Regions from separate parts of the Ensifer sp. 1H6 genome, predicted to be linked through region 3. Evidence: predicted binding sites of a transcription regulator. Region 3 holds the regulator's gene; each other region holds the start of a gene.
What was found. The regulator HrcA, encoded in region 3, represses chaperone genes, less so after heat shock. The targets are predictions, from matches to a motif close to GTTAGCACTCNCNNNNNGNGAGTGCTAAC.
Positions count from the first base shown of each region.

Region 1: BKP54_RS33115 (co-chaperone GroES) is a predicted target of HrcA. The motif match lies at 6,916-6,944, and genes of this name have one in related genera.
Region 2: groES (co-chaperone GroES) is a predicted target of HrcA. The motif match lies at 4,510-4,538, and genes of this name have one in related genera.

Region 1 is NZ_MOAI01000052.1:17,414-27,346, reverse strand. Features, by position in the region: gene BKP54_RS33165 (hypothetical protein) at 1-243, shown strand, start outside; gene BKP54_RS33160 (hypothetical protein) at 309-644, shown strand; gene BKP54_RS33155 (DUF892 family protein) at 786-1,289, shown strand; gene BKP54_RS33150 (hypothetical protein) at 1,630-1,938, shown strand; gene BKP54_RS33145 (hypothetical protein) at 2,037-2,408, opposite strand; gene BKP54_RS33140 (hypothetical protein) at 2,592-2,807, opposite strand; gene BKP54_RS35970 (hypothetical protein) at 3,023-3,193, opposite strand; gene BKP54_RS33135 (hypothetical protein) at 3,824-4,111, shown strand; partial or broken gene BKP54_RS33125 (IS5/IS1182 family transposase) at 4,522-4,735, opposite strand; partial or broken gene groL (chaperonin GroEL) at 4,865-6,499, opposite strand; gene BKP54_RS33115 (co-chaperone GroES) at 6,499-6,861, opposite strand; partial or broken gene BKP54_RS36965 (NYN domain-containing protein) at 6,975-7,181, shown strand; partial or broken gene BKP54_RS33105 (complex I NDUFA9 subunit family protein) at 7,724-8,467, shown strand; gene BKP54_RS33100 (AAA family ATPase) at 8,656-9,192, opposite strand; partial or broken gene BKP54_RS36235 (DUF2200 family protein) at 9,295-9,372, opposite strand; gene BKP54_RS33095 (hypothetical protein) at 9,412-9,918, opposite strand.
Region 2 is NZ_MOAI01000008.1:91,550-101,482, reverse strand. Features, by position in the region: gene BKP54_RS11850 (EAL domain-containing protein) at 1-1,183, shown strand, start outside; gene BKP54_RS11845 (hypothetical protein) at 1,349-1,795, opposite strand; partial or broken gene groL (chaperonin GroEL) at 2,456-4,092, opposite strand; gene groES (co-chaperone GroES) at 4,155-4,451, opposite strand; gene BKP54_RS11830 (TIGR01459 family HAD-type hydrolase) at 4,920-5,768, shown strand; gene BKP54_RS11825 (bifunctional riboflavin kinase/FAD synthetase) at 5,782-6,765, shown strand; partial or broken gene ileS (isoleucine--tRNA ligase) at 7,111-9,933, shown strand, end outside.
Region 3 is NZ_MOAI01000006.1:133,009-142,941, reverse strand. Features, by position in the region: gene raiA (ribosome-associated translation inhibitor RaiA) at 1-194, shown strand, start outside; gene ptsN (PTS IIA-like nitrogen regulatory protein PtsN) at 367-831, shown strand; gene BKP54_RS09410 (helix-turn-helix transcriptional regulator) at 852-1,658, opposite strand; gene BKP54_RS09405 (SDR family NAD(P)-dependent oxidoreductase) at 1,796-2,563, shown strand; gene BKP54_RS09400 (D-arabinono-1,4-lactone oxidase) at 2,578-3,813, shown strand; partial or broken gene grpE (nucleotide exchange factor GrpE) at 3,886-4,506, opposite strand; gene hrcA (heat-inducible transcriptional repressor HrcA) at 4,661-5,740, opposite strand; gene rph (ribonuclease PH) at 5,900-6,619, shown strand; gene BKP54_RS09380 (VOC family protein) at 6,637-7,056, shown strand; partial or broken gene rdgB (RdgB/HAM1 family non-canonical purine NTP pyrophosphatase) at 7,098-7,733, shown strand; gene hemW (radical SAM family heme chaperone HemW) at 7,864-9,045, shown strand; gene BKP54_RS09365 (glutathione S-transferase) at 9,187-9,801, opposite strand; gene BKP54_RS09360 (DUF1801 domain-containing protein) at 9,913-9,933, opposite strand, start outside.

The sequences.
Region 1 (9,933 bases), on a different contig from region 3:
GGCTTCTACGGAACAACCGCGACGGTAGATCCAAGTGGGCGGCTTGCCGCCGCGCGCTTCCTGTTAACTGCGCTCGAAAACGGCGTCAGTACCAACGCGATGCTTGCCGCTGCACTTGTCGAGCGTGGCGATGCCTCAAGCGGAGAACACCGGACGCCTCAGCAGACGAAAGCCGAGGCGATTGACCGCTGGGATGACGAAGGCGGCGCTGTTTCCAATGTCGTCGCCAAGTCTCCGGCTTGATCGCCGCCAGCGAGGTCAACCAAACGGTCGCCGCGCATTTCCCATATTCCAAAAGGGAGAATTCGATGCACACATTGCCCAGCCTGAAGGGCCACCATCTTAGCCCCCACGAACTTTCAGTGGTCCGGAGGGTTTTTGAAGCAACCTGCTTAAAGACACGGATCCAGGCGCGCGACATACAAGCCGATCGTCTGGCCAGGTTCATCATGGATGAATACCGGTTCGGCAACACCGACGAAGCGTCCCTTCTGGAATGTGCCCTGTGGCACGAGACGCGACGTATTCCGTCCAAAGCGAAGAACCGCTCAATCGTCGACATCCGAACAGCAAGAACGCGTGAGGGCCGCGATCCCGGCCAAATGTCGAAACCGGGTGCTTCTCCCGAACGGGGCGCTCGCTAGCCGTCTCACACATCCGACAGCGACCGCCCGTCTGCCAACCCTCTTGAGCTTCGAATACCTGGCCGCCTCTCATGGGCAGCCAGCACGACCAGGCGCGTTGCCTGGAGCATGAAAGAGAACCCTCTAACCACAGGAGCCATCATGGCCAAGGAAATCAAAACACTGGACGTGCTTTTTCACGATACGTTGAAGGACGTCTACTTCGCCGAAAACAAGATCGTCGACACGCTGCCGAAGATGCGTGATGCCGCCAAGAGCAAGCCGCTGAAGGATGCCTTTATCAAGCATCTCGGTGAGACAAAGGTTCATGTCGAGCGGCTGGAGCAGGTCTTCAAGATCATCGGCAAGAAGCCGGAAAAGAAGACATGTGACGCAATCATGGGCATCACCAAGGAAGGCGCATCGGTCATGGACGAGTATGAAGGCTCGCCCGCGCTTGACGCCGGATTGCTCGCGGCTGCGCAGGCTGTCGAACACTACGAAATGTCACGCTATGGCACCTTGCGGACGTGGGCGCTGGAACTGGGTATGAAAGATGCCGCCAAGCTTCTTCAGACGACGCTCGACGAAGAACAGGCGACAGACATTGCTCTGACCGCGATCGCCACGAAGGTCGTAAATCAGACTGCAGAAAAAGCGGCCTGAAGCATTTCCAGGGAAAGTGCGAAGCGACTTTCCGTCAGGAAATGCGTAAAAGCAAAGAGATAGAGCGCTTCTGCGCTCCGTCTCAACCGGGAACGCTCTAACGTGAATATTTGCCCGGCTTGATCCTATCAAGCCGGGCAAAGGCGGTCTTGGCCGACACATACGAGAATCCGGTATGGGCCATAGGTTATGTCCCGCGCGCCCTGGCGCGCGGTGGGCCACATCACGTGGTTATCGATTGCATTTGTCGGGAAGGAGACCACAGTGGTGTCAGGCAAATTTTCGAGCAGGCTCTAAGCCACCGTTTCCTGCGGATATGCCCCAACCAAAGGAGGACCAGATGTCTTCCAACATAACTCCCCACGTCCCCATTCCCCTCAATATCGAGATGTTGAAACGGGTGCTCGACACCGCCGGAATGTTCAATGTCAGAGGCGCCTGGCACCGAGCGAAAAGACGCGCCGCAACTCGATTTCTGATCACGGCATTTCAAGGCGGCGTTCACTCCGAGGCAGCGCTCGTCACCGTTCTGCTGGGCCAGATCGAGATGCTCTCCTCGCCTTTTTCGAATGACGATTTGGATCGGTGGGAAAATGAAGGTGGCGGCATGGCGTTTGGTCGCTCCCCGGCATCCGCTGCTTTCCATTGATCGGGTTTTTCGCATGCTGCAACCGCTGACTACGAGAGCGAAAAACGGCGATGAATAGTCTGGACGGCCCGAGGGCCGCCCTTCGTCAATTGGGTAATTTACTTGGCGCGGCGCCAGACACCGTTGACGCCGTCACCCTTAACGTCTCCAGCCTTCTTGTCTTCGGCATAGGTGTAAAGCGGCTTGCCGTCGTAGGCCCACATCTGCTTGCCGGTCGTATCCTTGACAAGCGACCATTCGCCTGCCGCCGTGGATTTTGCCGCGGCGTGGAACGCGGGCCAAATCTTCAGGCAATCGGCGTCGCAGTTCGACTTGCCCTTGGTGTCCTTGTCGAACGTGTAGAGGGTCATGCCGCTATCCGTGGTCATGACCTTGCCCACCTTTGTATCGACCATCTTGGCCGGTTCAGCGGCAAAGGCCGACCATGACGTAGCGGCAGCTACGCCCAATGCAATTAGAGAGATTTTCATTATTTTTTCCCATCGGGGATGCCGGCGGAATGCCAGTAGTGCCCGAAGTCTAACATTGGAAACGCGTGGCTTCGATTACGGTTCCAAGGAGCGTGACGCCCAGGGCCGCTGTTAGGCACGGGCAAGACCGGAATCTTGGCCGAGAATGCCATTCGTCTGGACGCAGGTCTTGGTGCGGCTGATCTAGTCTTTATCTTCCGGTGGTCGGCGCCGAATTTGGATGAGGCCCCTGCGCATGGCGTCTTTCAGATTGAGAATATCAAGAAGATCATCCGCTTCATCGCGCGGCAAATGCGACATCAGATAACCGTCTAAAACAACCGGCTGCCCGGTGAAGACATCGATCACCGTCCACACATTGTTGGCTTCGACCTTCAGATCAAACCGTTGTGTCGCCATGGTTCAGCGCAGTCCAACGTCGGTGTTCACGGCATGCCCGGCCGCATCTGGCATGGGAGGACGACCATCGGCGTTGCCCTGAGGCGGTCTGAATGCCCAGACAAGGATAACCGACACTGCCACCAGCAACAGTGAAAAGACCAAGCGGGAGGACATTGTGGCTCTCCTTCATCGAAGGCGACCAGCGACGGTCGGGAGCCCGCATGGTCAGATCATCAATCGCGGGCAAGAAACCGCAGAAGCGCCTTTTGCAACGTCTCGGCAGCGGTTCGGTTCAGGGCCACTTCGATCGGGCCCTCGTCGCATTCCAGGCAGAGCGTGCCAATCAGCGGCGCCTTATTGAGGGTAATGATGTCGCTTTCGTAGAGCTTGTTCGGCTCGGACATGGCAGTCCCCAATTCCAAACAAAGAGCTTACCACATTCGCAGCGGATACGGGGCTTTATCCCGCACGATGGCACCTGTTGATCGCTCGGTGGGACAGGAGCCGCAACCTCCAGAGAAACATCGATGAAGCTGGACGAATAGGAGAGTTCACGTCGGCCGACAGGCACAACCGCCTCAATTGAAACTCAATCGACGCGCTATGCTATAGGCAAGTTGATTTGGCCGATGTGGCTTTCGCGGTAGAACTTCGAACCGCCCCAATCCCCTAAATTCTCGACAGACAGGCACGTCAGTGCTCGCGGCCAACGCGTCTCGAAACAGATCTCGAGCCGTCTGTTCGTCCGAGCCAGTGCAACGCGCATCATTGATCCGTCGACAGCCGGCGCGAAAACCGCGGAACGACCGTTGCAGCCGAATTGTTCTTACCTACGCTTGAGGAGGGCGGCGCGGCACGGAACCAAACGCCCATCCTCACTCGTCCGCTCGGCCGAACGCTAGATATCAGACAAGGCTCGTTCGGGATCTGCAAGGTCCAACAGAGCAATCAATGATCCCGTCTTCGTCAAAAGCATAACGCTCGACAGGCAGGACCGCGCCGCCGCGCATACGCCGGCGTAGGAAGGAGACATCATGTTCAATCGAACCAACCATCGATCCATCCACTTCAATCGGCCCTTCCAGTTGCCCGACGCCGAGGAAACGTTCGCGGCCGGCGACTACGACGTGGACGAAGACGAGGTCCTCATCGAAGGCCTTTCCTGGCTTGCCTACCGACGCGTTGCGACCTTTATCAAAGTGCCGGCAACGATAGAAAATCAGTATCGCATGCGCTTGATCGCGATCGAACCCGACGAACTTGAACGCATCATCACATTGGATGGTGCCGGGAACATTCCTCACTCGCAGCCACACGCTTGAAGGTACCGCTGGGTGTAACCGATCGGTATCACGGCGATACGAAGAACGGGAGAACGACGATGCCCCACCGAGAGCATGCACGCACCATTATACGCTGGAAGAACGAGGGCCACGCGCCACACCAAATTCATGGCCGCTATCAATTCGGCCGACGTGTTGAAGTGGACGGATCCTGGACGATCTACCACGTCTTTAGCGGCAAGCCTGCGCAGGTCGATGCGTGGAGAATGACTGGCCTCAGTCGTGAGAATGCAGACCAAGCCCTCGACGTTCTCAATACATACTGAGCACGACGCGAAGACCGCTGCACAGGTTTGGTGCTGAGATCCGGACTTGAGCGGATGGGCATCTTTGAAGTGGCATACTATGCCGTGGCTGCCTTGCGGACGGATTTCGGGCGTGCGCCCGGGAAGCATTCGGTTGAAGACTGCGCAGCCGAGGGCGACTTCGGTCTGCTGAACGGGAAGCGATCGGGCCGCAAACGCCGCCCGATGATGGACTTGTATCGCCCGATGGCGGTCTCGACAGCGAGCGTTTGCCGTAACCGTTGGAGGCCTGCCATTTCATCCGGCAGTATCTGCTGATTAAGGCGATATGCTGGTCCCGTTGGCCGGGTTCGTCACCCTGAACTTTATCTTTCGCAAGGCGTGGTGTTTGAAAGGCATGGCTACACTACAATCGCTATGGCGGAAGCCTCTTGCCTAACCCACACCAACAAACGATCCGTGCACCAACGCCGTTCAAGCACCGTTCTCAGTATCCCATCCCACCCATGCCGCCGTTGCCGGCCGGCCCGGCGGAATCTCTTGAGGGACTGTCGGCGATCATCGCTTCGGCAGTGATCAGAAGTGCCGCGATTGAGCCCGCGTCCTGCAAAGCGGTCCGCACAACCTTCGCCGGGTCGACGATGCCGGCTTTGATCATATCGACATAGGTCTCCGTCTGCGCGTCAAAGCCCTGGTTGTGATCCCTGCTGTCGGTGAGTTTTCCCACGACGATCGAGCCTTCGACACCGGCGTTCTCGGCGATCTGCCGGATCGGAGCTTCCAGCGCCCTGAGCACGATCGAGATGCCCGCCGTGACGTCCGCATTCGCTCCGGTCAGTCCGACCAGGACCGACCTGGCACGCAACAGGGCAACACCACCGCCAGGAACAATGCCTTCCTCAGCCGCTGCGCGCGTGGCGTTCAGCGCATCGTCGATACGGTCCTTCTTTTCCTTGACCTCGATTTCGGTCGCGCCGCCGACGCGGATGACCGCGACGCCGCCGGCGAGTTTCGCCAGGCGTTCCTGGAGTTTTTCCTTGTCATAGTCGGAGGTCGTCTCCTCGATCTGTGCCTTGATCTGCTGGATGCGCGACTGGATGGTCGCTTTATCGCCGGAGCCGTCGATAATCGTGGTGGTGTCCTTCTCGATCAGCACGCGCTTGGCGTGGCCGAGCATGTCGAGCGTAACGTTCTCGAGCTTGATGCCGAGATCCTCAGAGATCATCTGGCCGGCCGTGAGGACGGCAATGTCTTCCAGTATGGCCCTGCGGCGATCGCCGAAGCCCGGCGCCTTGACGGCCGCGATCTTCAGGCCACCGCGCAACTTGTTTACGACCAGCGTCGCCAGAACCTCCCCCTCGACATCCTCGCAGAGGATCAGCAACGGTTTGCCGCTCTACACGACCGCCTCGAGTATCGGCAGCATCGCTTGCAAATTGCCAAGCTTCTTTTCGTGGATGAGGATGTAGGGGTCCTCCAGTTCCACGCGCATCTTCTCGGCATTCGTGACGAAATAGGGCGAGAGATAGCCGCGGTCGAATTGCATGCCCTCGACAACGTCGAGCTCGGTCTCGGCAGTCTTGGCTTCCTCGACGGTGATGACGCCTTCATTGCCGACCTTGTCCATCGCCTTGGCGATCATCTCGCCGACTGTCGCGTCGCCATTGGCGGCAATGGTTCCGACTTGCGCGATCTCGCCCGAAGACTCGACCTTCTTGGCGCGCGCCTGGATTTCCTTGACGACAGCAGCGACACCAAGGTCGATGCCACGCTTGAGATCCATGGGGTTCATGCCGGCGGCGACGAGCTTGACGCCTTCGCGCAGGATGGAGGCAGCGAGCACAGTCGCCGTCGTGGTGCCGTCACCGGCGAGGTCGTTGGTCTTAGAGGCCACCTCGCGCACCATCTGCGCGCCCATGTTCTCGAACTTGTCGGCCAGCTCGATTTCCCTGGCAACTGCGACCCCGTCCTTGGTGATGCGCGGCGCGCCATAGGCCCTGTCGATGACAACATTGCGGCCCTTGGGGCCCAGCGTCACCTTGACGGCGTTGTTGAGCAACTCGACACCGCGCAGCATGCGATCGCGCGCATCAGTGGAGAATTTGATTTCCTTGGCAGACATTATGTTCGTCCAGTTCGGTCTTGAGATTGCGGGGTTGGAAATCGACTGTCAGGCAGCTTTCTCGGCCGCGACGGTCTTTCGACGACGCCCATGATGTCGGGCTCGTTCACGATCAGGGGTTCCTCGCCGTCAATCTTGAAATCGGTACCGGACCATTTGCCAAACAAAATCCTATCACCGGCCTTAACGTCGAGCGGAATCAGCTTGCCGCCTTCATTACGGGTGCCTCGACAAACGGCGATCACTTCGCCTTCCTGCGGCTTTTCCTTGGTAATGTCGCGAATGATGATCCCGCCCTTGGATTTGAGATAGCCTTGCGCGCGCCGGATGACGGCGCGGTCATGGAGTGGACGGATTTTCATAGAGATTCTTTCTGCTGCCGGCACATAGGGCGGCTGCAATCCTTACATAGCACCTTTGGCACTCGATTGATAGGAGTGCCAAGAAATAGCCGTTAAGGCTTTGAGGGGTCAGTTCCGGCTTCACACGCCTGGCGTCGCGGATCCGCGAACAAGGCACCGATGTTTTCGGCTTCAGCGAGCAAAAGACGCCGGGGAGCCTCCGTCAGGCATGCCGCAGGTTCATCTACACGGAAAACCTCCTACCGATCGCCGCGTCAAATGGTGCGGAATCGGCTCAGACGCCCACTCCGCTCCAGCAGCCGAACGCCGCGACGCCCTTGGGCTTCACGTGCGAGCCGATAGCAAACTGCTAGTCGCGCGAACTGGCGGATCGAGCGAGTTCGCCGGCGACATCGGGGGGCACCAGTTCAAGGGCTTTTACGAGCGAACCAAAGCGATCGACGGTTTGGCTGCGGTCCGCCGCGCGGAGCATATCCGGGCTCTCGGGCAGCCATATTCGTCTCCTTCAGCTTATAATATAGAACGTCGCCCTTCAGCCAATGGCAATTGACGACTTGCCATCTGCCTACCATTCGGCACTATTAATCACTGATGCCTCGCGATTAGACCATCTCCCTCGCGCTCAGCGTCATAGCAACGGTCGCGACAGACCCCTTCATTAATTCGTTCTATTGGGGACGGTTGCGGAACGGATGCGAATTGGAAACGTTTCCTCAAATCGGCCGTGGAATGAACCCCAGCCATAAGGTGGTAGCCAGCGGGATTCGCGCAACCAGAAACACTCATTCCGCCCAAGTTCCGATAACTAACGGGAGAACGCGACTGACGACCCGCTGCTGGTCGGAGAACCTTAGAGAGCACGATGGCTAACCAACATGGTCGAAATGATTTAGCCGGCGCGAACATTGTGACAGTGTTCGGCGGAACGGGCTTCGTTGGGCGGCGGATCGTGCGCAGGCTTCTGGAAAAGGGTATCGATGTACGTGCCGTCTCGCGTCATCCCTCAAAGAACACGTTGGACAACGCCTCCGATAAGAAGCCATCTCAGCAGATCGAAGCTGACATACTGGTTCCATCCTCGATCGTCGCTGCCGTGGCTGGATCTCGCGCTGTTGTGAATGCGGTCAGCCTTTATGTCGAGCGCGGTAAGGAGACCTTCGAGCGTGTCCATGTAGAAGCCGCAGCCGCTCTGGCGACCGCTTCGCGGGATGTCGGCGTCGAGACGTTCATCCAGATTTCCGGCATCGGATCGGATCCGAATTCCCGTTCGAATTACATCCGGGCGCGGGGTCGCGGTGAGGACGTGGTGAAGGCGGCGTTTCCAGGCGCGGTGATCGTCCGTCCCGCTGTCATGACGGGCCTCGACGATGCGTTCATCACAACGATCGCGAGGCTGGTATGCCTCCTCCCGATCTATCCGCTGTTCGGCGAAGGGAGCACTCGGCTGCAACCGGTATATGTCGAGGACGTGGCGGAGGCTGTGAGCCGCTTGGCTCTGGGTCAGAATCCCACGGGTGCATCGATTTTCGAGTGCGCCGGTCCGCGCATTTATTCGTATCGGGAACTCGTTCAGAAGGTCGCCATTCAATTCAAGGTGCGAACCAGGCCGGTACCTGTGCCATTCGCGGTATGGAACATCTTGGCGGCTGCTACGGAGTTTCTTCCCGCGGCGCCGCTCACGCGCAACCAAGTTGATCTCATGCGTCGTGACAATGTCGCGGCAAGCGATCTGCCGGGCGACGTAGCCGAACCTGGGATATGCGACTTGAGGGCAGCTATGCTTTTCGAAGCTGCCTATGTCGCCAAACGAAACTTGCCGCCCTCTATCGCCTCGATCACCATGCCGAGCGTTTCACGGCGTGTTTGTCCATCGGTACATAGAACATGCGGCTCAAGCTGTTCCAGCGATGAGAACTGTTGATGGAGTGCGGTAATAGGCACAGGGTCGGTCAACGTGTCGCCACCACGCTCTTGACAGCGAAGAATGGCCACATCCAACGGCGGTCGCAGGACAACGTAGTGGAGTGGCGCGGCGAGTCTCCTGAAGTGTTGCAGAAACCATGGGCCGATTATGCCATCCACAACGACAAAAAAACCGCCCCTGGCGTATCCTTCGGCAACATTTGCGATCACATCCATGACTACGGCGTTCTGTTCATGCGCTTCGGGCAGATAGGGTGGAATCGCGCCGTTTTTGATGAAGTGCCAGAAGTCATCAGAATGAAGATGAGCCTTGGGTGATCCGCGTTCTTCGGCAAGGGCTAGTGCCGTGGTAGTTTTTCCGGAGCCGGGTGGGCCTGTGAGAATGAGTATTTCGCCTGCGTGATTCATAACGTTGATTTTATCAGGTGACGCGACGTTCCCGCAATCTGCGACGATCCATAATATGCCGATCTGCGATCGTGCGAGGTCGGACGCGATAGGAGCCGGTGTGTCTAAGTATCGAATTTCCCGCATGACAGGTTCTTCGATACTCTCGACTCTGACGCCGCAGACCACTCCGGTAATCATCCCTCCGGGACGGGTACACCCGCCGCCCGCACGCGGGGGCTAGGATCCTGCCGGGTCTTCCGGTGTCTCGACTCCGCGATCTGGATCCCAGTCTTCAACCCCATCGAAGAAGTCCTTCACTGCTTCGACAGCCTGGTTCCAGAACGCTTCGCCAGGCAGGGGCTGGACATCACCGCCGCCCGCTTCGATTTTCGCCCTGACTGTTTCCGGCGTTTCGCGGACATATTGGCGCTTGCCTCCAATATCGAGCGCAGAGTTGATCCCATCCTTTCCCGGCGAGGCTACCGGGATAGGCCCGCTCGATTTCGCGGGATTGAACCAGACGGGGGAGCCACCCGGTTGTGTGAGAGAATCGAGACCCGGAAGCTCCGCCTTGACCAGTGCCGCAACGGCAGACGCCTCCTCCATCACAAACAGGGCTCGGGCGGAGTTTACCAGGGTGTTTCCGAGGTCATTGTCCCAATGAGCGACTGTCTTTCTCATGCGAAGCACAGTGGTCCCATCGAGGTCCAGCGCGTCGCCATTCGATTGCGTGAGATTGATCATGTGATCCTCCTTGCC
Region 2 (9,933 bases), on a different contig from region 3:
CAAGGTCGCGGTGATCGGTCTCGACCTCAATAAGTTCAAGGAAGTCAACGACCTGCATGGCCATGCTGCCGGCGATTTCGTGTTGGTGACGATTGCCCAGCGGATGAAGTCGCTGTTGCAGGAGGGCGAGTTCGTGGCCCGCTTCGGCGGCGACGAGTTCGCGGCCGTCAAGCGCTTCGAGGAATTGTCCGAACTCAACGACTTCCTCCGCCGCATCGAGAAAAGCCTGCATGAAGAAATGCGCTTCGGCGACTTCGAGTTGAAGTCCGGTGGCAGCATGGGTGTCGCGATCTATCCGCAGGACGCCGAGACGGCCGACACGCTGATCAACAATGCCGACCTTGCGATGTACCGCGCCAAGGCCGCGCTGAACCAGAGCGTCTGCTTCTACGAAGTGTCGATGGATGAGGCTGCACGCCAGCGCCGCAGCCTTGCCAACGATCTGTGGGATGCGATCGAGAAGAATCAGTTGGCGTTGCACTACCAGGTCCAGAAGTCGGTGATGTCAGGTGACGTCATCGGTTATGAGGTGCTTCTGCGCTGGCACCATCCCGAGCGCGGTATGGTGCCTCCGAACGAGTTCATTCCGCTGGCGGAAGAATGCGGCGCGATCCTGCCGATCGGCGAATGGGTTCTGCGCGAGGCCTGCCGCGAAGCCGCGGGCTGGCAGAGCACCCACAAGATCGCCGTCAATCTTTCGCCGGTGCAGCTTGCCAATGGTGACATCGTCAGCCTGGTCGAGGACGTGATTTCCGAGACCGGGCTCGACCCGAAGCGGCTGGAACTCGAAATCACGGAATCGACGATCATCGACGACAAGGAGCGCGCGCTCCTGACCCTTCGCCAGATCAAGGAGCTTGGGGTCACCATCGCGATCGACGACTTCGGCACCGGCTATTCGTCGCTCGAGACGCTGCGGTCCTTCCCGTTCGACAAGATCAAGCTCGACAAGAGCTTCATGTGGGAGGTGGAAGCAAGTCCGCAGGCAAAGGCGATCGTGCGCGCCATCCTCGCACTCGGGCAGAGCCTCTCGGTTCCTGTTCTCGCCGAAGGCGTCGAGACGCAGACGCAGCTCGATATCCTGCAGGCGGAAGGCTGTGACGAAGCGCAGGGTTACCTGCTCGGCAGACCAGCACCGATCTCAAGTCTCGCCATGGGCAAGGTGAAAGTGGCGGCCGCCTGACGGTCGCCGCCGCCTGCACGACACGGCGGCCCGGCAAACATCATTGAGGCTATTTCCAGGAAAAGTGCGATGCGATTTTCCACCAGGAAACGCGTAAAGACAACGAGCTGGAACGCTTTTGGGACTCTGTTTAAGCGCGGAAGCGCTCTGTAGGCGGGAATGCACCTACTGGCGCAGAAGCATCTTTCCCGCACCTTCGACAAGGAAGCGCGGGAAGAAGAAGATGCCGTGGATCGTACCGGAATAGCGTTCTTCGAGGCCCGAGGATTCGCCGATGCAGAACACCGGCTGCTTGTGGCCGGATTCGAGGCTGATCGTCGTCGAGAAGCAGAAGGACGAACACGTGGTTGCCGCCTGCTCAAAAAGCTCGAGCACGTGGTTGCGGTCGGCGAGGTCGTAGCAGCGCACGAAATTGAGCAGCCCGCATTCGCTCTCGTTGAGACCGTGGATCGCGGACGCCTTCTCGCCAAGCCGGAACAGGCCCGTCGACAGGTCGCCCGACCAACCTTCGGAAACGCAGAACTGTTCCAGGAATTCCTGATGCGGGAGACCGGAATGCATCTGTCCCGGAACACCGAGGGGAACTGAATTTGTTCTCGTGATCTTAAACACGGTCTACCCCAGCACGACCCCTGGCGAATGTCGTCTTCCCACCAGGCAGGCCCATCCCCAATATACAACCCTCGCCAGCCATCGACCCATAGCAGGAAGAACACGCACGATAGTCGTTTGCGTCTTTCTGTACGGAAAGGTCACGAAACTGTGACGTAGCTCGCCAAGCGAAATGATTTCGCAGGAAAGGCCGGCTTAATTTGCGATGAAATACTTATATGCTTTGCGTGATGTTCTCAAAGAGAGCTTGGACACACAGTTAATATGAAAAGTTTGAGCGATTTTTCGCTCGCTTTAGGCCCACCATCCAGTCTCTCGTGAATCTCTGTCCACTTGGGGCGGTGTTATAGTTCGTTTTTTCTCGACTTCAACGCTTTTTTAGTGCCGCCGCAGCTACCGGGTAATTTTTCCTGCGGACAGCTTTGACGTGCACGTTAGATGCAACCGCAGGATTATCGCAAAAACGAGAAAGGGCGACCCGAGGGTCGCCCTTTCCGATCCGAATGGATCATCGTGGATCTGCTTGAACAGGTCCGCGATAAGGCTGGCGCCCTATCACATCATGTCCATGCCGCCCGTTCAGCGCGCTTGACGCGCTGAACCGCTCTTAGTGCATGGGCAAAGCTTTATGGACAATGCTGCGATTGGGCTGGCGCCCTATCACATCATGTCCATGCCGCCCATGCGCCCATGCCGCCCGGCATCGCCGGCGAGTCCTTCTTCGGCAGTTCGGCGATCATGGCTTCCGTCGTAACGAGAAGGCCAGCAACCGAAGCCGCGTCCTGAAGGGCGGTGCGAACAACCTTGACCGGGTCGATGATGCCCATGGCAATCATGTCGCCATATTCGCCGGTCTGGGCGTTGTAGCCGAAGTTGTCCTGGTCCTTGTCGAGGATCTTGCCGACAACGATCGAAGCTTCGTCACCAGCGTTCTCAGCGATCTGGCGGGCCGGAGCCTGCAGAGCGCGACGAACGATGTTGATGCCGGCTTCCTGGTCGTCGTTCACACCCTTGACGGTGATCTTGACGGAAGAACGCAGCAGGGCAACGCCGCCGCCCGGTACGATGCCTTCCTGAACAGCAGCGCGCGTCGCGTTGAGAGCGTCGTCGATGCGGTCCTTCTTTTCCTTCACTTCAACTTCCGTCGAGCCGCCAACGCGGATTACGGCAACGCCGCCAGCGAGCTTGGCAAGACGTTCCTGCAGCTTTTCGCGGTCGTAGTCAGAAGTGGTTTCTTCGATCTGAGCCTTGATCTGCGAAACGCGGCCTTCGATGTCGCTCTTCTGGCCAGCACCGTCGACGATCGTGGTGTTTTCCTTGGAGATCGAAACCTTCTTCGCACGGCCGAGCATGTCGAGCGTGACGTTTTCGAGCTTGATGCCGAGGTCTTCGGAGATCACGGTACCACCGGTCAGGATGGCGATGTCTTCGAGCATGGCCTTGCGGCGATCGCCGAAGCCCGGAGCCTTGACGGCAGCGATCTTCAGGCCGCCACGCAGCTTGTTGACGACGAGCGTAGCAAGAGCTTCGCCTTCGACGTCTTCAGCGATGATGAGGAGCGGCTTGCCGGTCTGAACGACAGCTTCGAGAACCGGGAGCATGGCCTGGAGGTTCGAGAGCTTCTTCTCGTGGAGGAGAACGAAGACGTCGTCGAGGTCAGCGACCATCTTTTCCGGGTTGGTGACGAAGTAGGGGCTGAGGTAGCCACGGTCGAACTGCATGCCTTCGACGACTTCGAGTTCGGTTTCGGCGGTCTTGGCTTCTTCAACCGTGATGACGCCTTCGTTGCCGACCTTCTGCATCGCTTCTGCGATGTCGAGGCCGATCTGACGCTCGCCGTTTGCCGAGATCGTGCCGACCTGTGCGACTTCTTCCGAAGTGTTGATCTTCTTGGCCTTGGCCTGGAGATCCTTGACGACTTCGGTGACAGCGAGGTCGATGCCGCGCTTCAGGTCCATCGGGTTCATGCCGGCAGCAACAGCCTTGGCGCCTTCGCGAACGATCGCCTGGGCCAGAACGGTTGCAGTCGTGGTGCCGTCGCCGGCGATGTCGTTGGTCTTCGAAGCAACTTCGCGGACCATCTGGGCGCCCATGTTTTCGAACTTGTCTTCAAGTTCGATTTCCTTGGCAACTGATACGCCGTCCTTGGTGATGCGCGGAGCGCCGAAGGACTTGTCGATGATGACGTTACGGCCCTTCGGGCCGAGCGTGACCTTTACGGCGTCAGCGAGGATATCGACGCCACGCAGCATCTTTTCGCGCGCGGTGCGGCCGAATTTGATTTCTTTTGCAGCCATTTGAGAAAACTCCCGGGCTCATTGCCCATTGGTTGTCATGAAAAGGTGTGGACGACGGCAGATCAGCCGATGATGCCCATGATGTCGGCTTCCTTCATGATGAGAAGGTCTTCGCCGTTGATCTTGACTTCGGTGCCCGACCACTTGCCGAACAGAACGCGGTCGCCAGCCTTGACGTCGAGAGCAACAACCTTGCCGCTTTCGTCACGGGCGCCCGAGCCAACAGCGACGATTTCGCCTTCCTGCGGCTTTTCCTTAGCGGTGTCCGGAATGATGATGCCGCCCTTGGTCTTTTCCTCAGACTCGACGCGGCGGACGACAACGCGGTCGTGCAGCGGGCGAAAATTGGTGCTTGCCATTAGTCTAATCCCTCGATCAAATGACACTACGGATCGCTCAACGACCCGATGGATGGGTGTTAGCACTCTCTTTTGTCGAGTGCTAGCGAGGCCGAGATAAGGCTGGGTCCGGGACGAGTCAAGGATTGGCCGTTCAAAAAATTTCAGGCGACATGATTATCGGCGGCTGATGACAGGCAACGAACGGCGGCCGGGCCGGAACGTTTGCCTGCCTATTGCATGAAGCGGTCGGAATTTGGGCAGATCCGATATCGAGGATTTGCCTGGTCTCGCTGCCCGATCCGGTTGTTATCATGAGCCTCGGGGTCGGCAGGCCCTGACGCTGATGTCCCGTGGACCGTCTCCTCGGCATGAGGGAGGGGCGGGCGCCGAATCCTTGGGAATGGCGGCGATTTTCTAGGCGCGAGGCTTGTATTCTCGGCCCTTCCTTGCCATGCAAGCCGGAAACCGAGTTTGCAGGAAGCCCGCATGGCCGCAAGGATCAACAGTTTTCGGGAAATCGCAGGGCGCTATGACGTCGTGCTCTGTGACGTCTGGGGTGTTCTCCACAACGGCGTTCAGGCGTTTGCGTCGGCCTGCGAGGCCCTGGCGGAAGCGCGTGCAGCAGGGCTTACGGTTGTCCTCATCACCAATTCTCCCCGGCCAAGCCCCAGCGTCAAGGTACAGATCCGCGGGCTGGGCGTTCCCGATGAAGCCTATGATCGCATCGTCACGTCGGGCGATGTGACCCGCACCTTGATCGCCGCAGCCGACAAGAAGATTTTCTTCATCGGCGCCGAACGCGATCTGCCGTTGCTCGAAGGGCTCGGCACCGAGATCGTCTCGTCGGAAGATGCAGAGACCGTCGTCTGCGCCGGCTTCTACGACGATGAAACCGAAACGCCGGAGCACTATCGCGCGACGCTGACCGGACTTGCCAAGCGCAAGATCCCGTTCATCTGCGCCAATCCGGACCTGGTGGTCGAGCGCGGCCACCGGCTGATCCCCTGTGCCGGCGCCATCGCCAAGCTTTACGAGGAGCTCGGCGGCGAAGCCCGGATCGCCGGAAAGCCCTATATCTCCATCTACCGTGCCGCGCTGACGGAAGCCAAGGCCGTTCGCGGTCCACTCGATCTGTCGCGTGTCATCGCCGTCGGCGACGGTATGCCGACCGATGTCAAGGGCGCCCAGGATGCCGGCTTCGATCTGCTTTACATCAGTGCCGGTATTCACGCGCAAGAATACATGAACGAAAGCCGCACCGACGAGGCGAAGCTTACTGCCTTCCTGAGGAAGGAAGGTGCTTCGCCGAAGTGGTGGATGCCCAGGCTCGCCTGACGGGAAGATCGAGATGACGGTTTTTCATCGCAACGAAACCCGCGACCCGCTGCCCGAGCGTCTGCGTGGCGGCGTTGTCGCCATCGGCAATTTCGACGGTGTTCACCGCGGCCACCAATCCGTGCTGGAGCGAGCGCTGGAAGAAGCCGCGGCACGCGGCGTTCCCGCACTGGTGTTGACCTTCGAGCCGCATCCGCGCACGGTCTTTCGGCCAGACACGCCGGTCTTCCGGCTGACGCCCGCACCGCTGAAAGCCCGTATCCTCGAAGGCATGGGGTTTGGCGCCGTCATCGAATACCCGTTCGATCGCACCTTCTCCGAACTTTCCGCGTCCGATTTCATCCATCGGGTGCTCCTGGAGTGGCTGCATGCCTCGCATGTGGTCACCGGGTTCGATTTCCATTTCGGCAAGGGGCGCGAAGGCGGTCCCGCCTTTCTGATGGCGGCGGGCGGCGAAAACGGCTTCGGCGTCACCCTGGTCGACGCCTTCCGCGATGAGAATGCCTCGGTGATCTCCTCGAGCTTCATTCGCTCGCTGCTCGGCCAGGGCGACGTTTCTCACGCGGCCGGCTTGCTCGGCTATCGCTACACGGTCGAGGCCGAAGTAATCGACGGCAAAAAACTCGGGCGGACCCTCGGCTATCCCACGGCCAACATGCGTCTACCGCCCGAGGTCGAACTTAGAACCGGCATCTATGCCGTGCGCTTCCGCCGGGCTGACGGCTCGCTCTATGATGGCGTTGCCAGCTTTGGCCGGCGTCCGACCGTCGACAGCGACGGCGAGGCGTTGCTTGAAACCTTCGTCTTCGATTTTTCCGGCGATCTCTACGGCGAGGTCTGTTCGGTTTCGTTCTTCGGCCACCTGCGCGACGAGCTGAAGTTCGACGGGCTCGACCCGCTGGTGGCGCAGATCCGAAAGGACGAAGACGAGGCGAGGGCGTTGCTCTCCGGCGTCACGCCCTTGAGCGATATCGATCGCCGGATCAACTTCGCCTAAAGAAATCCGTCGCGCCGAAGCGGCGGACCTTTTCAAAAGGCCGAAAACGCCTTAAACAACCGGCCACCATGACCCGGCACCGTCGACTGACCATCGATCAGCGAATTATTGGCCCGGCTTTCCGCGCGCACTAGGCCGCCGGAAGGTCCGGGATTTCGGCGTTTCCAACGCCTCAGTCATCTCTGGAGCGCCGCGCGTCTCTTGGACACGCTAAGGTAGCTCGAACACTTTGAAGCTGCGCATGATCCTTTTCCGAAAATCGATCCCGATTTCAGGGTTATGCGCCGGATACCGAACCCTTTCGCATGCGCGATGATCCGCGCGGAAAAGACGATTGCAAAGACCATGACAGATACCGCTGAGAAGATCGACTATTCCTCCACCCTCTATCTGCCGCAGACGGAGTTTCCGATGCGTGCCGGCCTGCCGCAGAAGGAGCCCGAAACGGTTTCCCGCTGGCAGAAGATGGGTCTCTACAAGAAGCTGCGTGCCTCGGCCGCCGGTCGCGAGAAATTCGTGCTGCATGACGGCCCTCCCTACGCCAACGGCAACATCCATATCGGCCATGCGCTGAACAAGATCCTCAAGGACGTCATCAACCGCTCGTTCCAGATGCGCGGCTTCGACGCCAACTACGTGCCGGGCTGGGATTGCCACGGCCTGCCGATCGAATGGAAGATCGAGGAGAAGTATCGCGAGAAGGGCCAGAACAAGGACGAGGTCCCGGTTAACGAGTTCCGCAAGGAATGCCGCGACTTCGCTGCGGGCTGGATCCAGATCCAGGCGGAAGAGTTCAAGCGCCTCGGCATTGAGGGCGACTTCGACAACCCCTATACGACGATGAACTTCCACGCCGAAGCCCGCATCGCCGGCGAACTGATGAAAATCGCCAAGATGGGGCAGCTCTATCGCGGCTCCAAGCCGGTGATGTGGTCGGTCGTCGAGCGCACGGCGCTGGCCGAAGCCGAAGTCGAATATGCCGACGTCGAAAGCGACATGATCTGGGTGAAGTTCCCGGTCACCGAAGGCTCGGCAGATCTTGCAGGCACCTTCGTCGTGATCTGGACGACCACACCCTGGACGATCCCCGGCAACCGCGCCATCGCCTTCTCCTCGCGTTACGCCTATGGTCTCTACGAGGTTGCGACTGCAGAGAACGATTTCGGTCCGCAGCCCGGCGAAAAGCTGATCTTCGCCAAACGTCTGGCAGACGAGTCCGCCGCCAAGGCGAAGCTCACCTTCAATTTCGTCCGCGACATCGAGGGCGCTGAACTGGCCGCCGTCACCTGCGCCCATCCGCTGCATGGGCTGGGTGGCGGTTACGCGTTCAAGGTGCCGTTGCTCGATGGCGACCATGTCACCGACGACGCCGGCACCGGCTTCGTGCACACGGCGCCGAGCCACGGCCGCGAGGACTTTGACGCCTGGATGGACAATGCCCGCGCGCTTGAAGCCCGCGGCATCTCCTCGGCAATTCCGTTCACCGTCGACGACGCCGGTTATTTCACCGCCGACGCCCATGGCTTCGGCCCGGACGCCGAAGGTGGCGCCGCCGCGTGCTCGACGACAAGGGCAAGAAGGGCGATGCCAATGATCGCGTCATCAAGGCGCTGATCGCCCGTCACGCGCTGTTTGCCCGCGGCCGTCTGAAGCATTCCTATCCGCATTCCTGGCGTTCCAAGAAGCCGGTGATCTTCCGCAACACGCCGCAGTGGTTCGTCTACATGGACAAGGGCTTCGGCGACGGCACGACGCTGCGCTCGCGCGCCCTGTCGGCCATCGACGATACCCGCTTCGTCCCCGGCGCCGGCCAGAACCGCCTGCGTGCGATGATCGAGGGACGTCCGGACTGGGTGCTCTCGCGCCAGCGTGCCTGGGGCGTTCCGATCGCGATCTTTGCCGACGAGCAGGGCGAGATCCTTGTCGATGAGGCCGTCAACGCCCGCATTCTCGAAGCCTTCGAGCAGGAAGGCGCCGATGCCTGGTTCGCCGAAGGTGCCAAGGATCGCTTCCTCGGTAATGACCACGACCACGAGAAGTGGCACCAGGTCATGGACATTCTCGACGTCTGGTTCGATTCAGGCTCGACGCATACCTTCACGCTCGAAGATCGTCCGGATCTGAAGTGGCCGGCTGACGTCTATCTCGAAGGCTCCGACCAGCACCGCGGCTGGTTCCATTCGTCGCTGCTCGAATCCTGCGCAACGCGCGGCCGTGCGCCCTACAACGCCGTTGTCACTCATGGTTTCACCATGGATGAGAAGGGCGAGAAGATGTCGAAGTCGAAGGGCAACACCGTCACGCCGCAGGAAGTGATGAAGGATGCCGGCGCCGACATCCTGCGCCTCTGGGTGATGACGACGGACTATTGGGAAGATCAGCGCCTCGGCAAGACGATCATCCAGACCAACATCGACGCCTATCGCAAGCTGCGCAATACCATCCGCTGGATGCTGGGCACGCTGGCGCACGACAAGGGCGAGGAAGTCGCCCACGCCGAGCTGCCCGAGCTGGAAAAACTGATGCTGCATCGCCTGGCCGAACTCGACCAGGTCGTTCGTGAAGGTTATGACGCGTTCGACTTCAAGAGGATCGCCCGCGCTCTGATCGATTTCTCGAACGTCGAACTCTCCGCGTTCTATTTCGACGTGCGCAAGGATGCGCTCTATTGCGACGCACCGTCGAGCCTTCGTCGCCGGTCGGCGCTTGCGGTGATCCGCAAGCTGTTCGATTGCCTGGTGCTGTGGCTCGCGCCGATGCTGCCCTTCACCTGCGAAGAAGCATGGCTGTCGCGCAAGCCTGACGCTGTCTCGGTCCATCTCGAGCAGTTCCCGGCGATCCCGGCGGAATGGAAGAACGACGCCCTCGAGGCGAAGTGGGAAAAGATCCGCGCGGGCGCACGGTCGTGACCGGGGCGCTTGAAATCGAGCGTCGCGAGAAGCGTATCGGCTCGTCGCTGGAGGCGGCTCCCGTCGTCTACATCGCCGATCCGGAGCTGTTGAAGGCGCTCGAAGGCGAAGACTTCGCCGAGATCTGCATCACGTCGGCGATCACCGTCGAGGCGGGCGAGGGCCCTGCCGACGCCTTCCGTCTGCCTGAGGTCGCCAAGGTTGGCGTCGTTCCGGAGGCCGCCGTTGGCCGCAAGTGCGCCCGCTCCTGGCGGATCAC
Region 3 (9,933 bases):
ACGCACCGACGATCGTCGCCGAAAGCTCGAAACACCTGAGGACGATGTCTGTCGCCAGCGCCGTGATGGCGCTCGACATGACGGATGAACCCGTCCTCATGTTCCGCACTCCCGGCAAGGCAGAGTTGAATATCGTCTACAGACGCAACGACGGAAATATTGGCTGGATTGACGCCGCCAATATCAAGGGATGAGTGGAAAAAGGGAGTGCCGGTGCGCCGGCGCTCCCGCCACTTGGATCAGCGGACAGGCCGGAAAATACGACTTTTCTGTGCATGGCACCCGCCAAGACAAAGATGGTTAGAGCCATTGCGACGCATTTATGATGATGTTGTCCGGCTCTAACCGGCGAACGAGGACAAAAGAATGGCATTGGCAGGCTTACTGCACCAAAATGCGATCATCCCGGCCATGAGGGCCAACTCGAAAAAACAGCTCCTTCAGGAATTGGCGGCTAAAGCGGCAAAGATCACCGGCCTTCCGGAACGCGAAATCTTCGATGTCATCCTGCAGCGTGAACGGCTGGGCTCCACGGGCGTCGGCAACGGCATTGCTATCCCGCACGGCAAGCTCAACAACCTGCCGTCGATCATCGGGATCTTTGCGCGGCTGGACACGCCGGTCGATTTCGAAGCGCTCGACGACCAGCCTGTCGACCTCGTCTTCCTGCTCCTGGCGCCCGAAGGCGCCGGCGCCGACCATCTCAAGGCATTGTCGCGCATCGCCCGCGTACTGCGCGACCACGACATGGTGGCGAAGATCCGATCGAGCGATTCCGCCAGCGCGATCTACACGCTGCTCAACGAGGACACGACCTCGCACGCCGCCTGAGCCACGGCCCGGACCGGCCGTCAGTAAAGCTGACGGCGGTTCAAATGATCAATGAAAATTCGAAACAGTGCGCCCTGGCTCGAAATACCGAGCCGGCGATAAATGTTCTTGCGGTGAATGCGGACGGTTCCTTCGGCGATGTTCATCGTCTTGCCGATCGACAGGTTGCTGTGCCCGCGCAGGATCAGGCGGACGATGTTGCGTTGCTGCCGGGTCAGGCGGTCGGCGCAGAGGCTGTCGAAAGCGGTTTCGATCGCGTCGTCGGGCCGAGGCGTCGCCGCCACGGCATGGCTTTGCTGGCGCCAGTTCGAACGCACGGCCTCTCGCACGATCGGCTCGTAGACCCGCAAGCGCTCCAGTTCCTCGTCGCTGAACGGCGTGCCGCCGCGGCCGCGCATCAGCGAATAGGTGGCCTGCACGCTGTCATCGAGCGGAATGACGAAGCCAATCTCTTCGACCAGAACCCCGCTTTCCATCGAGATGCAGGGATGCACCTCGGCCGAGCTTGAAAACTCCGAATGGAAGAACCGGTCAGGCGCAAGTTCGCGCATGCGCCATAGCCCCTGCGGCTGGCCGGAGCTGCAGGCAACATAGAACGGGTCAAGCAGATAGGCGCCGCCGAGATAGGCAGAAAGCGCGCTGGCGGACACCTTGGCGGTGTAGCCGTCATGCAGCACGATCGGTCTGTTATCATAGGGATAGGCGAAGGCAACCGAGAGATCGAAGCTTGCGACCGAGCGCAGCATGCGATCGAGCGCGCCGCCGAAATCCTGTGTTCCGATCAATCCGATCATGGCCGAAATATCGGCCGACTCCCGAGCCAGCATCCGCGTCGAACTCTCCCCTACCCCCGTATCCCGCATGGGATATCGACAGCCCCCTCTTCGTCAACAATAATTCATCCCACGAGGGACCAAGATCGTAGCACGTGTTTAGCCGCGACGCTTGAGCACAGGGGGACACGATGGCAGGCAGACTTTCCGGAAAAGTGGCTTTGATCAGTGGTGGCGCCGGTGGCTGCGGGCTTGCCGCATCCGAACTCTTTGCCCGCGAAGGGGCCAAGGTCGGCATCGTCGATCTGCCACGCAGCAAGGGCGAAGAGGTTGCCGCCGCCATCCGCGCAAACGGCGGCGATGCGATCTTCGCGCCGGCCGACGTCTCGATTTCTGCGCAGGTGAGCTCGGCCGTCAAGGCGGTCGAAGCAGCCTTCGGCGCGATCACCGTTCTCTTCAACCATGCCGGCATCCTGGCGGTCGGGCCCTTTCTGGAGACGGAAGAGGACGAATGGGACCGGCTGATGGCCGTCAACGTGCGCAGCATGTTCCTGATGACCAAGGCGGTGCTTCCAGGGATGCTCGCCGCCGGCGGCGGCAGCATCGTCTGCACCTCGTCGATCTCGGCCGTGGCGGCGACGCCGATGGAAGTGCTCTACGACACGACGAAGGGCGCCTGCCACATGTTCGCCCGTGCCATCGCGGTTGAGTTCCGCGACCGCGGCATCCGCTGCAACGCCGTCTGCCCCGGCTTCATCGCCACCGATCACGGCAAGCGCGAACTGGTGGGCCTCAGTAAATACGGCGTCGATGTCTCGGAAGCGGCGATCGCTGCCCAGCAGGGGCGGATGTGCGACCCGAAAGAGGTCGCCAATGCCGCGCTGTTTCTGGCCAGCGACGAGGCAAGCTTCGTCAACGGCACGCATCTGTTCGTCGACAATTGCTTCACAGCGGTCTGAGAGAGGGGAAAGATATGCTTCAGACGGGCGGCCACTGGCGCAACTGGGTCGGAAACCAATCCTGCATCGTGCGCCAGCGCGGTGCACCCGAGAGCGAGGCGGCGCTCGCCGAAATGGTCCGCGAGGCGACGTCGCAAGGGCTCAATGTGCGCTGCGCCGGCTCCGGCCATTCCTTCACGCCGGTGGCGCTGACCAGCGGGCTCCACCTGACGCTTGCCAACATGCAGGGCGTGGTCGCCATCGACCAGGCGCGCAAACGCGTCTCGGTCCGGGCGGGAACGACGATCAACCAATTGGGCAAGGTATTGAAGTCGAACGGCCTCTCGCTGATCAACCAGGGCGACATCGACAGCCAGGCGCTGGCTGGGGCGCTCACCACCGGCACCCACGGCACGGGAGCAGCACTTGGCAACATGGCCTCGCAGATCGTCGGCATGCGGCTCGTTGAGCCCGACGGCAGCATTCTCGTCGTCGACGAGACGACGCCGGACCTGCTGGAGGCGGCCCGCGTCTCGATCGGCATGCTCGGCGTGATCTCCGAGATCACGCTGCAGGCGATGGACAGCTACAACCTGCATGAAAAGCTCTGGCGCTGCACATTCGACGAGATGATCGAGCAGCACGACGAACTCGCCGCCAAGCATCGGCACTTCGGCTTCTTCTGGTGCCCGGTTTCCGAAAGCCGGCATTGCTATTGCCTGCCGGATACCGCGTCGGTTTCGACGACGGACAAGACGTCCGACGTCTGCGAGATGAAGGTGATCGACATCACCGACCGGCCGCCGATGGAGCAGGGGTTCGAGAAGATCGCCTATTCCTCGGAGATCTATCCGATCGAGTATGTGCCGAACTTCCACGAACTTGAATATGCGGTGCCCATCGCCCACGGCAAGGAGGCTGTAAAAGCTGTGCGCAAGCTGATGCTGGAAAAGCACCCGACCTGCATCTACCCGATCGAATACCGCTTCACCGCAGGCGACACCGGCTGGATCAGCCCGTTCTACGAGCAGGATTCGATCACGCTTTCCGTCTCGGGCGAGCCGGGCACGGACTATTGGGAGTATCTCAAAGACGTCGATACGATCCTGCGCCAATACGGCTCGCGGCCGCATTGGGGGAAGCTGCATTTCCTCGGCGCGGAGGACGTGACTGCGCTCTATCCACGATCCGGCGATTTCCGGGCATTACGGGCGAAAGTCGACCCGGAGGGCCGTTTCCTCAACGATCACCTGCGGCAGTTGTTCGGTTGATATGATTGCCGAAAACAAGAAACGCCGCGCATCCGAGTGGACGCGCAGCGTTGAAATGGATCAGACCGCAGCTCAGGCCGCCGGGCTGTCGCCTTCCGTAGCTGCCGCCTTCGGGCCGCCCTTGGATACGCCGACCATGGCCGGGCGCAGCACGCGGTCGCCGATGGTGTAGCCGGCCTGAACGACCTGCAGCACCGTGTTGTTCGGCACGTCGGCGTTCGGGATTTCGAACATTGCCTGGTGGAAGTTCGGGTCGAACTTCTGGCCTTCCGGCTCAAGCTTCTTCACGCCGTGACGTTCCAGCGCCGACAGCATGGCGCGCTCGGTCATCTCGACACCTTCGATGAGGGCAGTAAGGCCCGCTTCTCCGGCTTCCTTCGCTTCAGCCGGGATGGCATCGAGCGCACGGCGCAGATTGTCGGAGACGGCGAGCATGTCGCGGGCAAAACCAGCAACGGAATAGGACTTGGCATCCTTGACGTCGCGTTCGGTGCGGCGGCGCAGGTTGTCCATTTCGGCGGCGAGCCTTAGATACTTGTCGCGCAGGTCGTTGTTCTCAGCCCTTGCAAGCTCCAGCGGATCGGGCTCGGCAACCGGCGCCGCTTCCACAACCTCGGGCGTATCGTTGACTGCCTCGTCGGTCGCGGCAGCTTCGTGTCCGTGCTTGTTTGTTTCGTCGGTCATGACGTTCTCCGGTGTTCGTCTGTCTTGTCTTCCGCATTCCGACGCCCGCGCGCAACGATGGCCGCATGGCGTAAAATGCCCAGTGACTGGATTTGATGCCGATATCGAGGTTTAGGGCCGAAAAATCAAGGGTTCAATGCTGCCTGTGGCCAAAAGCGCCTGATCAGCGCGAAAGCCGCGACATCAACTGCGCGGTATAATCGACCATCGGCACGATGCGCGAATAGTTGAGCCGCGTCGGACCGATGACGCCGACGGCGCCGACGATGCGATCTTCACTGTCGCGATAGGGCGCAACGATCAGCGACGAACCGGACAATGAAAACAACTTGTTCTCCGAACCGATGAAGATCCTGACACCCGGGCCGCTCTCTGCGAGGTCAAGCAGCTCGATCAGGCTGTCCTTCTTTTCCAGGTCGTCGAAGAGCATGCGCAGGCGGTCGATATCCTCGGTTCCCTCCAGGCCCTCGAGCAGGTTGGCCCGGCCGCGAACGATCAGCCGTGCCGGCTTTTCATCGCCCTCGTTGCCCGACCAGATCGCCAGTCCACGCTCGACCAGATCCTGGGACAGGGCATCGAGTTCGCTGCGCACGGTCTGCTTGACGGTTTCGAGCTGCGAGCGCACCTCGCCGATCGTCTGGCCGGCGAGATGGGCATTCAAGAAGTTCGCTGCTTCCGTCAGTTGCGAGCTCGTCACGCCGGCGGGAAGCTCGATGATGCGGTTTTCGACCTGGTCATGCTCGCCGACGAGCACGGCCAGCGCCTTGGTGGGCGCCAGCCGGATGAATTCGACATGCTTGAGCACCGGATCGTTCTTGGCGGTGATCACGAGGCCGGCGCCGCGCGACATGCCCGACAGCATCTGGCTTGCCTCTGCCAGCAGCGTATCGACCGGCTGGGCATGGTCGCTCAACCGCACGTGCCGATCGATCGAAGCACGATCTTCTGGGGAGAGATTGCCGACCTGCATGAAGGCGTCGACGAAGAAACGCAGGCCCGTCTGCGTCGGCAGGCGGCCGGCGCTGATGTGCGGCGAATAGATCAGCCCGAGATCTTCGAGGTCGCTCATCACATTGCGCACGGACGCCGGCGACAGCGACATCGGCAGCAACCGCGAAAGGTTGCGTGAGCCGAGAGGCTCTCCGCTGTTCAAATAGGTTTCGACGATGCGACGGAAGATTTCACCGGAACGCTCGTCCAGCGCCGCCGCGATATCGGTCACTCCGGGATTGCGCAGTACCATGTCGCTCCATGTTCGCAGGCCAATCCTGCCGCCGGAAATATAGTGATCCCCGCGCCCGATAGCAAAAGGGAAAAATCGCCCCGATCCCCGGCTGTCCACCGGTTCCCTTTGGCTGCGCCATGCTCTAGAAGGCTCACCAGATACGATAGGAGTTTGATGATGCGGCCATCCGGCAGAAAAATCGACCAAATGCGCAAGGTTTCGTTCGAGCGCAATTTCTCCAAGCACGCGGAAGGCTCCTGTCTGGTGCGATTCGGCGATACGCACGTGCTGTGCACAGCCAGCCTTGAGGAAAAGGTTCCGGCCTGGCTGCGCAACGGCGGCAAGGGTTGGGTGACGGCCGAATACGGCATGCTGCCGCGCGCCACCGGCGAGCGCATGCGTCGCGAAGCCTCGAGCGGCAAGCAGAGCGGCCGCACCCAGGAAATCCAGCGCTTGATCGGCCGGTCGCTGCGCGCCGTCGTCGATCTGCCCGCACTCGGCGAACGCCAGATCTCGATCGACTGCGACGTCATCCAGGCTGATGGCGGCACGCGCACGGCCTCGATCACCGGCGCCTGGGTGGCGCTGCATGACTGCCTGAAGTGGATGGAAGCCCGCAACATGGTGAAGGTCGAGAAGGTCCTGAAGGACCATGTCGCCGCCATATCCTGTGGCATCTTCGCCAACCAGTCGATCATCGACCTCGACTACCTCGAAGATTCCGCCGCCGAGACCGACGCGAATTTCGTCATGACCGGCACCGGCGGCATTGTCGAGATCCAGGGCACGGCCGAAGGCAAACCCTTCAGCGAAGCGGAATTCGCAAGCCTGCTCGGACTGGCAAAGACCGGCATTGCCGAGCTTGTCGCACTGCAGAAGCAGGCGATCGCCGGCTGACGAGAAGGACGGAGACGATGGCCCCGGCGCTGGATGGCATTCTTGAGACTGCGCTCTATGCGTCGGATCTCGACGCCGCCGAGGCCTTCTACAGCGGTGTGCTGGGGCTGGAGAAGATTACACGGCGGGAGAACCGACATGTGTTCTTTCGCTGTGGCTCGGGCGTTCTGCTGATTTTCAATCCTGCGGAAACGGTCAAACCGCCTTCGCCGGATGCGGCCCTGCCGGTGCCGCCGCACGGCACCACCGGCCAGGGCCACATGTGCTTCCGCGTTTCCGCGTCGGCACTCGACGCCTGGAGGGCCAAGCTGGAAACGGCGGGTGTCACGATCGAAGCCGATGTTGTCTGGCCGAACGGCACGCGCTCCTTCTACTTCCGCGATCCGGCCGGCAACAGCCTCGAATGCGCGGAACCGGGCCTCTGGTCCATCGAATGAACCGCGGCCTTCGCGCCGCATCTTTTAAGAGACGACACATCATGCGCACACTGGATGACAAGACGCTCATCGTCGCCAGCCACAATGCCGGCAAGATCCGCGAGATCCGCGACCTGATCGGGCCGCTCGGCTTCGAGGCCAAGTCGGCAGCCGACCTCGACTTCGTCGAACCGGATGAGACCGGCACGACCTTCGAGGAAAACGCGACGATCAAGGCGCTCGCCTCGGCCAAGGCCTCGGGCCTGCCGGCGCTTTCGGACGATTCCGGCCTGGCGATCGACGCACTTGATGGCGCACCTGGCGTCTACACCGCCAACTGGGCCGAACGCGAAGACGGCAGCCGCGATTTCGCCATGGCGATGGAAAAGGTCGAAAAGGCGCTGCAGGGCAAGGGCGCAAGTGCGCCTGAAAAACGCACGGCCCGTTTCGTCTCGGTGCTTTGCCTTGCCTGGCCAGACGGCCATGTCGAACTTTTCCGCGGCGAGGTCGAGGGCCATGTCGTGTGGCCGCCGCGCGGCGACCAGGGTTTTGGCTACGATCCGGTCTTTCAGCCGAAGGGTTACGACACTACATTCGGCGAGATGAGCGCGGACGAGAAACACGGCTGGAAGCCGGGCGATGCTGAAGCGCTGTCGCACCGTGCCCGCGCCTTCAAGATCTTCGCCGAAACCTGCCTTGAGCGGGCTGAGGAAACGTGTATGCGGTTTTCCGCAACATCCCGCTCCAATTTGTTAGAAGCGATCGCGGTCATGACTTCGGGTCGATCGGCCCAAGGTCAACGTGATCTACCGCATGAGAGACGCAACGATGCAGACGGCCACGCTATCGGCACTCGGTGACGGCATGGATCCCGGTTTCGGGATCTATGTGCACTGGCCGTTCTGCGCGGCCAAATGCCCCTATTGCGACTTCAACAGCCACGTGCGCCACCCGCCGATCGACCAGCCGCGTTTCGTCGCCGCTTTCCTCAAGGAAATGGCGGAGGCGCGTGAGCTTTCCGGTCCACGCACCGTCACCAGCATCTTCATCGGCGGCGGCACGCCGTCGTTGATGGATCCGGCAACGGTCGACGCTATCCTCTCGGGCATCGCCCGCGAATGGCATGTGCCCGATGGCATCGAGATCACCATGGAGGCGAACCCTTCGAGTGTCGAGGCGACGCGCTTCCACGGCTATCGCGCGGCCGGCGTCAACCGTGTCTCGCTCGGCGTGCAGGCGCTGAACGACCGGGACCTCAAATTTCTCGGCCGGCTGCACAATGTCGAAGACGCGCTGAAAGCGATCCGGCTGGCGCGCGAGATCTTCCCGCGCATGTCCTTCGACCTGATCTATGCCCGCCCCAACCAGACGGTCGAGGAATGGGAACGCGAGCTCAAGGAGGCCGTCTCCTATGCCGTCGACCACCTGTCGCTCTACCAGCTGACGATCGAGGAGGGCACGCCCTTCTTCGGCCTGCACAAGGCCGGCAAGCTGATCGTTCCTGATGGTGAGCAATCGGCGGTCCTCTACGAGGCGACCCAGGACATCACGGCGGCGATCGGCATGCCCGCCTACGAGGTCTCCAACCATGCCCGCCCTGGTGCCGAGAGCCGGCACAACCTCACCTACTGGCGCTATGGCGACTATGCCGGCGTCGGGCCTGGTGCCCATGGCCGCCTCAGCGTCGGCGGCGCCAAGCTGGCGACGGCGACCGAGCGCAAGCCGGAGGAATGGCTGCGGCTGGTCGAAACCTACGGCCACGGCATGGTCGAGCGCGAAGTGCTCGACCTCGAGGCCCAGTCCGACGAATTGTTACTGATGGGCCTGCGCCTCAAGGAAGGCGTCGATCTCGCCCGCTGGCAGACGCTGTCCGGCCGCGATCCCGATCCAGACCGCGAGCAGTTCCTGATCGACCACGGGTTCATCGAGCGGCTGGGAAATTCCCGCCTGCGCTGCACGCCTTCCGGCATGTTGATTCTCGACGCCGTCGTCGCCGACCTCGCCTGCTAGCGCTTTTCCAGGAAAAGTGCGAAGCGGTTTTCCGTCAGGAAATGCGTAGAGCAAGGAAATATCGCGTCTCGATGCCACCGTCTGAGACGCAAATGTTTTAGCGGCCGCCCTGCCTGCATCCAACGCAAGGAAACCGAAGGCTCAATCGTGGGTCTCGCCGGAGAGCGGCGTCGCGCGCATCGATGGTCGTTCCTCGAAGGCATCGAACCAGACGCTCAGCTTCGTCCGGTCACGGAACGACGGCAGGTCGCGGAACGCCATCCAGGACAGGGTCGTGGCGAGCGCGATGTGGCCGATATCAAGCGGCGCGTCGACATCGAGCGTCTGCTCCAGCCAGTCATAGGTCTGCTCGATCTTTTCGGCATAGCCGTCGGCGAGCGCCGGATAGCGCAAGGCTTCCGGGCGTCGCTCCGTTTCCCAACGCAACCCGATCCCCGCCTGCGCCAGCCCTTGCGCCACGGCCTGCAATCTCAGGGCATGCCAGCGCGCCTCGCCGCTTTCGGGGATGAGCTTGCGGCTATCATGCAGCGTATCGAAATAGGCGCAGATGACGTCGGAATCGAAGATCGCCGCATCCTCGGGGCGCAAGAGAACCGGCACCTTGCCGAGTGGATTTTCGGCATGGACCTCTTCATTGCGCAGCGTCGGGCTGGTCTCGTGGTGGATCACCTCCAGTCGCTCAGCGATGCCGACCTCGTGGGCGAAGACGAGTGCCTTGCGGGCGAAAGGGGAATGGGTCTGGTAATAGAGGATCATCGTGCCTCGCGGGTGTTGGAAGGAAATTATCCGGTCCCGCGAAGATGTATTGCATCGGACAAGAGAAAGGCGCTCTGTTTCGGAGCGCCCTTTGCAAGTTTGTTTCGTCGTTCAAGATTTGAACGGATCGCC